DNA from 4 places in the Bacillus sp. WC2503 genome. Region 1 is predicted to be linked to each of the others. Evidence: a T-box and tRNA genes for the amino acid it is inferred to sense, from the RefSeq annotation. Region 1 holds a T-box; the other regions hold tRNA genes.
What was found. The T-box of region 1 lies ahead of thrS (threonine--tRNA ligase). A T-box ahead of a tRNA ligase gene usually reads a tRNA of that ligase, here a tRNA-Thr.
Positions count from the first base shown of each region.

Region 2: it has a tRNA-Thr gene. The T-box ahead of thrS (threonine--tRNA ligase) is inferred to sense a tRNA for this amino acid. The anticodon was not compared.
Region 3: it has a tRNA-Thr gene. The T-box ahead of thrS (threonine--tRNA ligase) is inferred to sense a tRNA for this amino acid. The anticodon was not compared.
Region 4: it has a tRNA-Thr gene. The T-box ahead of thrS (threonine--tRNA ligase) is inferred to sense a tRNA for this amino acid. The anticodon was not compared.

Region 1 covers NZ_JBQYMD010000001.1:3,790,214-3,792,829, reverse strand. The annotation lists gene dnaI (primosomal protein DnaI) at 1-46, shown strand, start outside; gene ytxC (putative sporulation protein YtxC) at 323-1,204, shown strand; T-box leader at 1,236-1,464, shown strand; gene thrS (threonine--tRNA ligase) at 1,512-2,616, shown strand, end outside.
Region 2 covers NZ_JBQYMD010000001.1:4,074,650-4,077,265, forward strand. The annotation lists gene ACUN26_RS20970 (RNA polymerase sigma factor) at 1-347, opposite strand, end outside; tRNA gene ACUN26_RS20975 (tRNA-Glu) at 484-555, opposite strand; tRNA gene ACUN26_RS20980 (tRNA-Ser) at 561-651, opposite strand; tRNA gene ACUN26_RS20985 (tRNA-Asn) at 658-732, opposite strand; tRNA gene ACUN26_RS20990 (tRNA-Ile) at 740-816, opposite strand; tRNA gene ACUN26_RS20995 (tRNA-Gly) at 827-897, opposite strand; tRNA gene ACUN26_RS21000 (tRNA-Lys) at 911-986, opposite strand; tRNA gene ACUN26_RS21005 (tRNA-Thr) at 997-1,072, opposite strand; tRNA gene ACUN26_RS21010 (tRNA-Phe) at 1,087-1,162, opposite strand; tRNA gene ACUN26_RS21015 (tRNA-Asp) at 1,177-1,252, opposite strand; tRNA gene ACUN26_RS21020 (tRNA-Met) at 1,256-1,332, opposite strand; tRNA gene ACUN26_RS21025 (tRNA-Ser) at 1,360-1,452, opposite strand; tRNA gene ACUN26_RS21030 (tRNA-Ile) at 1,470-1,546, opposite strand; tRNA gene ACUN26_RS21035 (tRNA-Met) at 1,550-1,626, opposite strand; tRNA gene ACUN26_RS21040 (tRNA-Ala) at 1,647-1,719, opposite strand; tRNA gene ACUN26_RS21045 (tRNA-Pro) at 1,735-1,808, opposite strand; tRNA gene ACUN26_RS21050 (tRNA-Arg) at 1,819-1,892, opposite strand; tRNA gene ACUN26_RS21055 (tRNA-Leu) at 1,896-1,984, opposite strand; tRNA gene ACUN26_RS21060 (tRNA-Gly) at 2,001-2,075, opposite strand; tRNA gene ACUN26_RS21065 (tRNA-Leu) at 2,106-2,186, opposite strand; tRNA gene ACUN26_RS21070 (tRNA-His) at 2,210-2,285, opposite strand; tRNA gene ACUN26_RS21075 (tRNA-Thr) at 2,295-2,370, opposite strand; tRNA gene ACUN26_RS21080 (tRNA-Val) at 2,375-2,450, opposite strand; rRNA gene rrf (5S ribosomal RNA) at 2,455-2,570, opposite strand.
Region 3 covers NZ_JBQYMD010000001.1:90,370-92,985, reverse strand. The annotation lists gene ACUN26_RS00520 (CBS domain-containing protein) at 309-728, opposite strand; tRNA gene ACUN26_RS00515 (tRNA-Glu) at 861-932, opposite strand; tRNA gene ACUN26_RS00510 (tRNA-Asn) at 934-1,008, opposite strand; tRNA gene ACUN26_RS00505 (tRNA-Ile) at 1,018-1,094, opposite strand; tRNA gene ACUN26_RS00500 (tRNA-Trp) at 1,105-1,175, opposite strand; tRNA gene ACUN26_RS00495 (tRNA-Thr) at 1,182-1,254, opposite strand; tRNA gene ACUN26_RS00490 (tRNA-Phe) at 1,265-1,340, opposite strand; tRNA gene ACUN26_RS00485 (tRNA-Asp) at 1,349-1,424, opposite strand; tRNA gene ACUN26_RS00480 (tRNA-Met) at 1,428-1,504, opposite strand; tRNA gene ACUN26_RS00475 (tRNA-Ser) at 1,525-1,617, opposite strand; tRNA gene ACUN26_RS00470 (tRNA-Ser) at 1,674-1,766, opposite strand; tRNA gene ACUN26_RS00465 (tRNA-Ala) at 1,787-1,859, opposite strand; tRNA gene ACUN26_RS00460 (tRNA-Pro) at 1,875-1,948, opposite strand; tRNA gene ACUN26_RS00455 (tRNA-Arg) at 1,959-2,032, opposite strand; tRNA gene ACUN26_RS00450 (tRNA-Leu) at 2,036-2,124, opposite strand; tRNA gene ACUN26_RS00445 (tRNA-Gly) at 2,141-2,215, opposite strand; tRNA gene ACUN26_RS00440 (tRNA-Leu) at 2,246-2,326, opposite strand; tRNA gene ACUN26_RS00435 (tRNA-Lys) at 2,342-2,417, opposite strand; tRNA gene ACUN26_RS00430 (tRNA-Gln) at 2,422-2,496, opposite strand; tRNA gene ACUN26_RS00425 (tRNA-Tyr) at 2,509-2,592, opposite strand; tRNA gene ACUN26_RS00420 (tRNA-Val) at 2,601-2,616, opposite strand, start outside.
Region 4 covers NZ_JBQYMD010000001.1:5,193,314-5,195,929, reverse strand. The annotation lists gene ACUN26_RS26790 (DUF3884 family protein) at 283-603, shown strand; tRNA gene ACUN26_RS26785 (tRNA-Leu) at 781-862, opposite strand; tRNA gene ACUN26_RS26780 (tRNA-Cys) at 873-943, opposite strand; tRNA gene ACUN26_RS26775 (tRNA-Gly) at 958-1,032, opposite strand; tRNA gene ACUN26_RS26770 (tRNA-Gln) at 1,038-1,112, opposite strand; tRNA gene ACUN26_RS26765 (tRNA-His) at 1,176-1,251, opposite strand; tRNA gene ACUN26_RS26760 (tRNA-Trp) at 1,271-1,344, opposite strand; tRNA gene ACUN26_RS26755 (tRNA-Tyr) at 1,352-1,435, opposite strand; tRNA gene ACUN26_RS26750 (tRNA-Thr) at 1,446-1,521, opposite strand; tRNA gene ACUN26_RS26745 (tRNA-Phe) at 1,540-1,615, opposite strand; tRNA gene ACUN26_RS26740 (tRNA-Asp) at 1,628-1,703, opposite strand; tRNA gene ACUN26_RS26735 (tRNA-Met) at 1,707-1,783, opposite strand; tRNA gene ACUN26_RS26730 (tRNA-Val) at 1,810-1,885, opposite strand; tRNA gene ACUN26_RS26725 (tRNA-Glu) at 1,890-1,964, opposite strand; tRNA gene ACUN26_RS26720 (tRNA-Ser) at 1,983-2,074, opposite strand; tRNA gene ACUN26_RS26715 (tRNA-Asn) at 2,077-2,151, opposite strand; rRNA gene rrf (5S ribosomal RNA) at 2,160-2,275, opposite strand; rRNA gene ACUN26_RS26705 (23S ribosomal RNA) at 2,378-2,616, opposite strand, start outside.

The DNA.
Region 1 (2,616 bases):
AGCGAAACCAATTACAATCGGTGGGAAAAACCGCCGTCATAAGTAAAGAGCAAGCTGAGAAGCTTGTTCTTTTTTTGTTTTGAATGCTTTTCAGCGTAGTCGAATTGTAAAACGAACAGTTCTTATGGAAAATTCATAGTAGCTTGTATCATTTTTTTCTCCCTCCCTTAATATATATAAAATTAGCAAGCCATATCGAGTGGATTTTCTAACGAAAGGAAATGCAATTCTACTAAGAGTGAACTTCCACGGGCCAAACTCTTATAGGATTTGTAACGTATAGATACAATCCTTTAGAGCGGGGATAAAAGGGGGGACAAAAGTGATTGAAATTTGCTTCGAAGAAAAAAATGATGCTATGCACGTATATAAACAACTACTGAAAAGGGCGGAAGTGTTATATAAAGAAACGAGTGTATATTTACAGGAACAAAAAGTTGTAATTCACATACCAGTATGTGAATCACACTATATTGAAAAGATTTTATTGCCAGTCATGGTATATTTCATTGTGAATGTGAAACAAAATGAGTGGATTTATACAATTTTAAAAGAAAAGTTTTTTTATGAAGAACAAGAAGAGTGTCATCAAATATTGCATATAGCACAAGAAGTTTTAAAGGGAAGAAGAAAAGGGGTTGCTCGTGAGTTAACACGTTACACATTTGAATCGTATATTAAGTCTTCTTTAAATAATTGGCTTTGTGATCCGCTCTCATTCTCGTTTTCATCATATGTTCGTTTTCGTCTTCGTACATATAGGGAAATGGTAGCTAAGCTTACTGAAGTGGCAATTGATGAGTATAAGATGGAACAAGAATATCAAATGTTCATTGAGACGCTCCGGCAACAAGTTAGTAATCGAAAGTCACGTTTGTCCTGTATGCATCTTATTTTTGATGAAAGTTTTATTTTCTATGATGATAAAGGTAGACGTTTAAAACAGGAGAAATTGGTCCAATATATAGATGAAGATTTGCTAAAGCAAAAAGATGTATATATTGATACAAAAGTAATTGCACCACTTCTTTCTATTTCACCGAAAAAAATCTATTTGTATACGAAAGAACAAGACCATAATATGATTATTACTTTGCGAAACGTATTTCAAGAACGGATACAAATACACGGATTACATGAGTTTGAACGCAATGTGAAAAATTTAAAAAATAAAGGTAACGCCCTTGATTTTCTAAGTTTTTGAGCATATAATTACCTACATAAATGAAATATATTGAAATGTCATGATGAGGACATGAGTAGTTTTCTACGATTTTCAGAGAGGGAAGCCTTAGGGTGTGAGCTTCCTAGTACGGGATTATTACTTACCACCTCTAAACTTTAGCAGTGAACGATTTTTTTAGTAATTGCTAACGGACAACACCGTTATGTTGAACTTGAGCAATTAACAATCATGTTAATTGGAACAAGGGTGGAACCACGAATTCAACACTCGTCCCTTTTTACGGGATGAGTGTTTTTTATTTTGAGAAAAAGAGGAGTGACCAGTGATGGCAGATGTAGTTAAAATTACTTTCCCTGATGGAGCTGTGAAGGAGTTTCCAAAAGGCGTAACAACTGAAGAAATCGCAGCTTCTATTAGCCCAGGCTTAAAGAAAAAAGCTGTGGCTGGAAAATTAAACGATGAGATGATTGATCTTGTTACACCAATCGAAGAAGATGGTGCAGTTTCTATTATTACATTAGATTCTGAAGATGGCTTATACATTTTACGCCATTCAACAGCCCACCTTTTAGCACAAGCGTTAAAACGTTTATATAAAGATGTTAAGCTTGAGCTTGGCATTGGCCCAGTAATCGAAAATGGCTTCTACTACGATATTGATATGGAAGAAGCAATTACAGTTGAAGACTTCAAGAAAATCGAAAAAGAAATGCAAAAAATCGTGAACGAGAACTTAGAAATCGTTCGTCATGAAGTACCACGTGCAGAAGCACTTCGTCGCTTTGAAGAAATCGGCGATGAGTTAAAATTAGATTTAATTAACGATCTTCCAGAAGATGCAGTTATTTCAATCTATGAGCAAGGCGAATTCTTCGACCTTTGCCGCGGTGTTCACCTTCCATCTACAGGGAAAATTAAAGTGTTTAAATTATTAAGCGTTGCAGGTGCTTACTGGCGCGGCGATAGCAATAATAAAATGCTACAACGTATTTACGGTACTGCATTTGTTAAGAAAGCAGAATTAGATGAGCATTTACGTATGCTTGAAGAAGCGAAAGAGCGCGATCACCGTAAATTAGGTAAAGAATTAAAACTATTTACTAATAGCCAAAAAGTAGGACAAGGTTTACCACTTTGGTTACCAAAAGGTGCAACGATCCGTCGTATTATCGAGCGTTACATCGTTGATAAAGAAGCAAGCTTAGGCTATGATCACGTATACACTCCAGTACTAGGAAGCAGAGAGCTATATGAAACTTCTGGTCACTGGAATCACTACCGTGATGGTATGTTCCCATCAATGGAAATGGATAATGAAGAGTTAGTTCTTCGTCCAATGAACTGCCCTCACCACATGATGGTTTATAAAAACGATATTCACAGCTACCGTGAATTACCAATCCGTATTGCGGAACTTGGAACAATGCACC
Region 2 (2,616 bases), 280 kb from region 1:
ATATGTTTATATACTGGATTCATCTTTCCAAGTATGCTTTGTATTTCTACTTGAAGCTCTTTTCTTAAAAGTGGTTCATCTAATCCTTTTGCTCCAATTAATTGAACAGATTCAATCGGGATTTGTTCAATACGCTGTTGCCTTCTTGCTAGATCACGATGCCTATTAATCGCAACTTGAAATAACCATGTTTTTATATACGTAATTTTCATATTCGGTATAGATACTAATGCCTTATGTATCGTGTCTTGAACGATATCTTCTGCTTCTACTGGTGGTACTCCAATTTTAAGTAAATACCTATAAATGCTTTTAGATGTTTCTATAATGATTTTTTCATACTCCATCGCTCTCTCCTTTCTATTAGTTAGACGATTCAAATAGAAAAAAGTATACAAGAAATCCATAAAAAAAAGCAGACTATCCAAAGCCCACTTTTACACAACAAAAAAGAGATAGCAGATTATGCTATCTCTTTTAGTATGACCCGTACGGGATTCGAACCCGTGTTACCGCCGTGAAAGGGCGGTGTCTTAACCACTTGACCAACGGGCCAATTCTGGCAGAGAAGAAGGGATTCGAACCCTCGCACCGCGTTCGCGATCTACTCCCTTAGCAGGGGAGCCCCTTGAGCCACTTGGGTACTTCTCTATAATATGGCTCCGCAGGTAGGACTCGAACCTACGACCGATCGGTTAACAGCCGATAGCTCTACCACTGAGCTACTGCGGAACAATTATGGTGGGCCTAAATGGACTCGAACCATCGACCTCACGCTTATCAGGCGTGCGCTCTAACCAGCTGAGCTATAGGCCCATAATTGAAAAGCGGGTGAAGAGAATCGAACTCTCGACCAGAGCTTGGAAGGCTCTTGTTTTACCACTAAACTACACCCGCATTAAATTGTAAATGGTGAGCCATGAAGGATTCGAACCTTCGACCCTCTGATTAAAAGTCAGATGCTCTACCAACTGAGCTAATGGCTCATTTTGAAAGTGGTGCCGGCTAGAGGACTTGAACCCCCAACCTACTGATTACAAGTCAGTTGCTCTACCAATTGAGCTAAGCCGGCTTGCGATTTCAAAATGGTGGCTCGGGACGGAATCGAACCGCCGACACGAGGATTTTCAGTCCTCTGCTCTACCGACTGAGCTACCGAGCCTTTATGTAAAAAAATGGCGGTCCCGACCGGGGTCGAACCGGCGATCTCCTGCGTGACAGGCAGGCATGTTAACCACTACACCACGGGACCATTTGGTTGCGGGGACAGGATTTGAACCTGCGACCTTCGGGTTATGAGCCCGACGAGCTACCGTGCTGCTCCACCCCGCGATGATAAAATATTTAATTTAGAAAAAATGGAGGAGGTAGAGGGATTCGAACCCCCGCGCGACTCTCGCCGCCTGTCGGTTTTCAAGACCGATCCCTTCAGCCGAACTTGGGTATACCTCCGAGATATAAACTTTGAGTGGTGGACCTTGTAGGACTCGAACCTACGACCGGACGGTTATGAGCCGTCTGCTCTAACCAGCTGAGCTAAAGGTCCTTATGGTAGCGGCGGAGGGGATCGAACCCCCGACCTCACGGGTATGAACCGTACGCTCTAGCCAGCTGAGCTACACCGCCATAAGTAATATAAAAATAAGTGGAGCCTAGCGGGATCGAACCGCTGACCTCCTGCGTGCAAGGCAGGCGCTCTCCCAGCTGAGCTAAGGCCCCATGTTTTTGGGAATATCGGGAAGACAGGATTTGAACCTGCGACCCCCTGGTCCCAAACCAGGTGCTCTACCAAGCTGAGCCACTTCCCGTTAATAAAAGCGCGCCCGAGAGGAGTCGAACCCCTAACCTCTTGATCCGTAGTCAAACGCTCTATCCAATTGAGCTACGGGCGCATATGGTGCCGAGGGCGGGGGTCGAACCCGCACGGTGGTCACCCACCGCAGGATTTTAAGTCCTGTGCGTCTGCCTGTTCCGCCACCCCGGCATGTCATATTGAAAATTGGAGCGGAAGACGGGATTCGAACCCGCGACCCCAACCTTGGCAAGGTTGTATTCTACCACTGAACTACTTCCGCAAGACATGTTATGAGATATTTTATTAAAAGTGCGGGTGAAGGGAGTCGAACCCCCACGCCAAAGGCGCCAGATCCTAAGTCTGGTGCGTCTGCCAATTCCGCCACACCCGCATATTAATTTATTTAAGAAAAAATGGGGCGACTGATGGGAATCGAACCCACGAATGCCGGAGCCACAATCCGGTGCGTTAACCACTTCGCCACAACCGCCATAGTTACTGGTGCCGACTAGAGGACTTGAACCCCCAACCTACTGATTACAAGTCAGTTGCTCTACCAATTGAGCTAAGTCGGCTAAATGGTGGAGGATGACGGGATCGAACCGCCGACCCCCTGCTTGTAAGGCAGGTGCTCTCCCAGCTGAGCTAATCCTCCATTTGCCTGGCAACGTCCTACTCTCACAGGGACAAGGTCCCAACTACCATCGGCGCTAGAGAGCTTAACTTCCGTGTTCGGTATGGGAACGGGTGTGACCTCTCTGCCATCATTACCAGACTGTATTCATTTAAGACAAGAATTATTGTAACTTATTTAACTTTTA
Region 3 (2,616 bases), 3.7 Mb from region 1:
TCACTTTATCTACGTAGGAAATATTAATTGATTATTACAACACTAAAAATAAATATTGTTATATTCAAAACCTATCATAATACTTATATCTATCAGTATATCACTTTTTCTCTTATTTAAAATTAGGAATGAAAAATTTAAATAAACTGTCGAAAACCTTAACTATGTACTTATTATATAATGTCTCAGATACATCACGCTAATATATTAGTTTAATCCACATATACTAGAATAATGTATCTGATTTTTATCCATCATTTATCCCACTATTTGTGGACAATAACACTTTCACTAATTAAAGTTTAACTTTATTCCGTACGTTCCGAGATTTCACTTAAAGCGAACCCAGCTTGATCATCTGCCGCTTCTCTTATAGCTAAATCACCTAATGCTAGCATCCCGACAAGTTGACCGCCCTCAACTACTGGCAATCGTCTAATTTGATACTGTGCCATTAATTCTGTAGCTTTTTCAATAGAATCATCTGGAGAAACCGAAACAATGTTTGTCGTCATTACATTTGTAATTTTATTAGACCCAGGATGTTTTTCAGCAATCCCTCGAACAACTAAATCTCGATCAGTAACAAGCCCAACGACTTGTTCATTTTCAAGAACAGGAATCAATCCAACTGATTCTTCCTTCATTTTTACAGCAGCCTCATATACATTATCTAACGGTGTACAATGTACAATATGAGTACTCATAAAGTCTCTAACTTGCGTCATTTTTTATCTCCTCCTTTTAATACATACCATAGTTTTTCCTAAATCCCTTTATTTATTTGAGGAAAATAAGATGATAAAAAAGAGGATTATACACAATAAAAAAGAGCCAGCATATTGCTGACTCTTTCTTTATGACCCGTACGGGATTCGAACCCGTGTTACCGCCGTGAAAGGGCGGTGTCTTAACCACTTGACCAACGGGCCATGGCTCCGCAGGTAGGACTCGAACCTACGACCGATCGGTTAACAGCCGATAGCTCTACCACTGAGCTACTGCGGAATAAATATATGGTGGGCCTAAATGGACTCGAACCATCGACCTCACGCTTATCAGGCGTGCGCTCTAACCAGCTGAGCTATAGGCCCATATACTTTACAGGGGCAGTAGGAATCGAACCCACACTGGAGGTTTTGGAGACCTCAGTTCTACCTTTAAACTATGCCCCTAAATGATGCCGGCTAGAGGACTTGAACCCCCAACCTACTGATTACAAGTCAGTTGCTCTACCAATTGAGCTAAGCCGGCATAAAAAAAATGGTGGCTCGGGACGGAATCGAACCGCCGACACGAGGATTTTCAGTCCTCTGCTCTACCGACTGAGCTACCGAGCCAACATAAATGGCGGTCCCGACCGGGGTCGAACCGGCGATCTCCTGCGTGACAGGCAGGCATGTTAACCACTACACCACGGGACCATTTGGTTGCGGGGACAGGATTTGAACCTGCGACCTTCGGGTTATGAGCCCGACGAGCTACCGTACTGCTCCACCCCGCGACAATATAATATTTTAAAAATGGAGGAGGTAGAGGGATTCGAACCCCCGCGCGACTCTCGCCGCCTGTCGGTTTTCAAGACCGATCCCTTCAGCCGAACTTGGGTATACCTCCATGAAGGAAAATAAATATTTTATTATTATATGTAGCTAAACCATTTCAAAAGAAAATGGAGGAGGTAGAGGGATTCGAACCCCCGCGCGATTCTCACCGCCTGTCGGTTTTCAAGACCGATCCCTTCAGCCGAACTTGGGTATACCTCCGAGACATATAATAAATAAAGTGGAGCCTAGCGGGATCGAACCGCTGACCTCCTGCGTGCAAGGCAGGCGCTCTCCCAGCTGAGCTAAGGCCCCATGTTTTTGGGAAAATCGGGAAGACAGGATTTGAACCTGCGACCCCCTGGTCCCAAACCAGGTGCTCTACCAAGCTGAGCCACTTCCCGTTAATAAAAGCGCGCCCGAGAGGAGTCGAACCCCTAACCTCTTGATCCGTAGTCAAACGCTCTATCCAATTGAGCTACGGGCGCATATGGTGCCGAGGGCGGGGGTCGAACCCGCACGGTGGTCACCCACCGCAGGATTTTAAGTCCTGTGCGTCTGCCTGTTCCGCCACCCCGGCATGTCATATTGAAAATTGGAGCGGAAGACGGGATTCGAACCCGCGACCCCAACCTTGGCAAGGTTGTATTCTACCACTGAACTACTTCCGCAAGACATGTTATGAGATATTTTATTAAAAGTGCGGGTGAAGGGAGTCGAACCCCCACGCCAAAGGCGCTAGATCCTAAGTCTAGTGCGTCTGCCAATTCCGCCACACCCGCATATTTTATTGAAAATGGTGAGCCATGAAGGATTCGAACCTTCGACCCTCTGATTAAAAGTCAGATGCTCTACCAACTGAGCTAATGGCTCTTAATGGCTGGGCTAGCTGGATTCGAACCAGCGCATGACGGAGTCAAAGTCCGTTGCCTTACCGCTTGGCTATAGCCCAATAATTAAGAAATGGTGGAGGGGGGCAGATTCGAACTGCCGAACCCGAAGGAGCGGATTTACAGTCCGCCGCGTTTAGCCACTTCGCTACCCCTCCGACATAAATGGTGGAGGATGACGG
Region 4 (2,616 bases), 1.4 Mb from region 1:
ATCCTTTATTTTAAAGTATTTTAAAAATTTTGAGCTTCTTTAAACATGATGAATTAAAATGAAACGAAGCCAAAATGGAATCACAATAAATAACTGATACTTTTTACTTTCATTTCTCTCTTGATTAAAATTATCATATTTCATTTATTACTTTATTTCCCGCTAAACAATAAAGAAAAGGGAAAAATTACCACAACCTCCCCCTAATTACTTTTTATTGCTGTATAATTAAAACAGGAAAATAATTTTGGAATTCAAAGATTTGAAGGATGGGAGAGAATTATGACACATTTAAATGAAAAAAAAGCACATGGTCTTAAAGGGATAGGAGAAAAGCTAAACCCAACTATCTATCAAGTGAGATTCATGAAATTAGATGAACCAATTCAATTTGAGTCATTCCCTAAATTAAAGGAATTAGGGGAATGGTTGAGTACTTCAACGCAAATGTGGTCGTGCCACTCAACTATGTACAAGTACAACAGAGAAGAGTTTGAAAAGAAGTTTTTAGAAATTACAAAGTTAACAGTTGATAATGTGCTAATATCTACTGGTGGTGTCGGATTTAACTTCATGTCACCAGGGTGGAGAGATTCTCTATAAAATGAAACACTAAAGGGATAAAAATGAATGTTCATTTTTATCCCTTTAGTGTTTCACAGTTTGCTTTAACTGTATAGCATGAGCTTTGATAGTATTAGTCCTTATTTTGTAGTGCGATGAAAACACAAAAAAACTCTACACAACTAGTGTAGAGCCTTGATGTTACGCCGTTCGTGATACCGATGGTCGGGGTCGAACCGACACTCCCGAAGGAACACGATTTTGAGTCGTGCGCGTCTGCCAATTCCGCCACATCGGCACAATAATAAAGGCGGCAACCGGATTTGAACCGGTGATAAAGGTTTTGCAGACCTCTGCCTTACCACTTGGCTATGCCGCCATATTTAATTTAATTGGAGCGGAAGACGGGATTCGAACCCGCGACCCCAACCTTGGCAAGGTTGTATTCTACCACTGAACTACTTCCGCAAAAATGGCTGGGCTAGCTGGATTCGAACCAGCGCATGACGGAGTCAAAGTCCGTTGCCTTACCGCTTGGCTATAGCCCATCGAATTCTTACTTAATTATATGTAAGTATCAATTAGATTATTTGTAATTTTTAAAATAAAAATGGGGCGACTGATGGGAATCGAACCCACGAATGCCGGAGCCACAATCCGGTGCGTTAACCACTTCGCCACAACCGCCATGTTGTGTAAATATATTTGGCAGGGGCAGTAGGAATCGAACCCACACTGGAGGTTTTGGAGACCTCAGTTCTACCTTTAAACTATGCCCCTATGTAAATGGTGGAGGGGGGCAGATTCGAACTGCCGAACCCGAAGGAGCGGATTTACAGTCCGCCGCGTTTAGCCACTTCGCTACCCCTCCGAAACTTACATGGTGCCGGCTAGAGGACTTGAACCCCCAACCTACTGATTACAAGTCAGTTGCTCTACCAATTGAGCTAAGCCGGCGTATTGTATTAAGATAAATGGTGGCTCGGGACGGAATCGAACCGCCGACACGAGGATTTTCAGTCCTCTGCTCTACCGACTGAGCTACCGAGCCTTATTAAAAAAATGGCGGTCCCGACCGGGGTCGAACCGGCGATCTCCTGCGTGACAGGCAGGCATGTTAACCACTACACCACGGGACCATTTGGTTGCGGGGACAGGATTTGAACCTGCGACCTTCGGGTTATGAGCCCGACGAGCTACCGTGCTGCTCCACCCCGCGATAATACTATTCATATAAAATTTATATGGTGGAGGATGACGGGATCGAACCGCCGACCCCCTGCTTGTAAGGCAGGTGCTCTCCCAGCTGAGCTAATCCTCCAAAGTGGTGACCCGTACGGGATTCGAACCCGTGTTACCGCCGTGAAAGGGCGGTGTCTTAACCACTTGACCAACGGGCCAAATATTATAAATCCTTATGGCGGAGAGCAAGGGATTCGAACCCTTGATACGCTTGTGACGTATACACGATTTCCAATCGTGCTCCTTCGGCCAACTCGGACAGCTCTCCAATGGCTCCGCAGGTAGGAATCGAACCTACGACCGATCGGTTAACAGCCGATAGCTCTACCGCTGAGCTACTGCGGAATAATATTGCCTGGCAACGTCCTACTCTCACAGGGACAAGGTCCCAACTACCATCGGCGCTAGAGAGCTTAACTTCCGTGTTCGGTATGGGAACGGGTGTGACCTCTCTGCCATCATTACCAGACATTATTCTTTTGAGACAATCATTATTATAACTTATTCACTTTAAAAGTCAACAAGTTTTTTTATGTTCTCTCAAAACTAGATAACATTTGCTACATATTATATGGTTAAGTCCTCGATCTATTAGTATTCGTCAGCTCCACATGTCACCATGCTTCCACCTCGAACCTATCAACCTGATCATCTTTCAGGGATCTTACTAGCTTACGCTATGGGAAATCTCATCTTGAGGGGGGCTTCATGCTTAGATGCTTTCAGCACTTATCCCTTCCGCACATAGCTACCCAGCTATGCCCTTGGCAGAACAACTGGTACACCAGCGGTGCGTCCATCCCGGTCCTC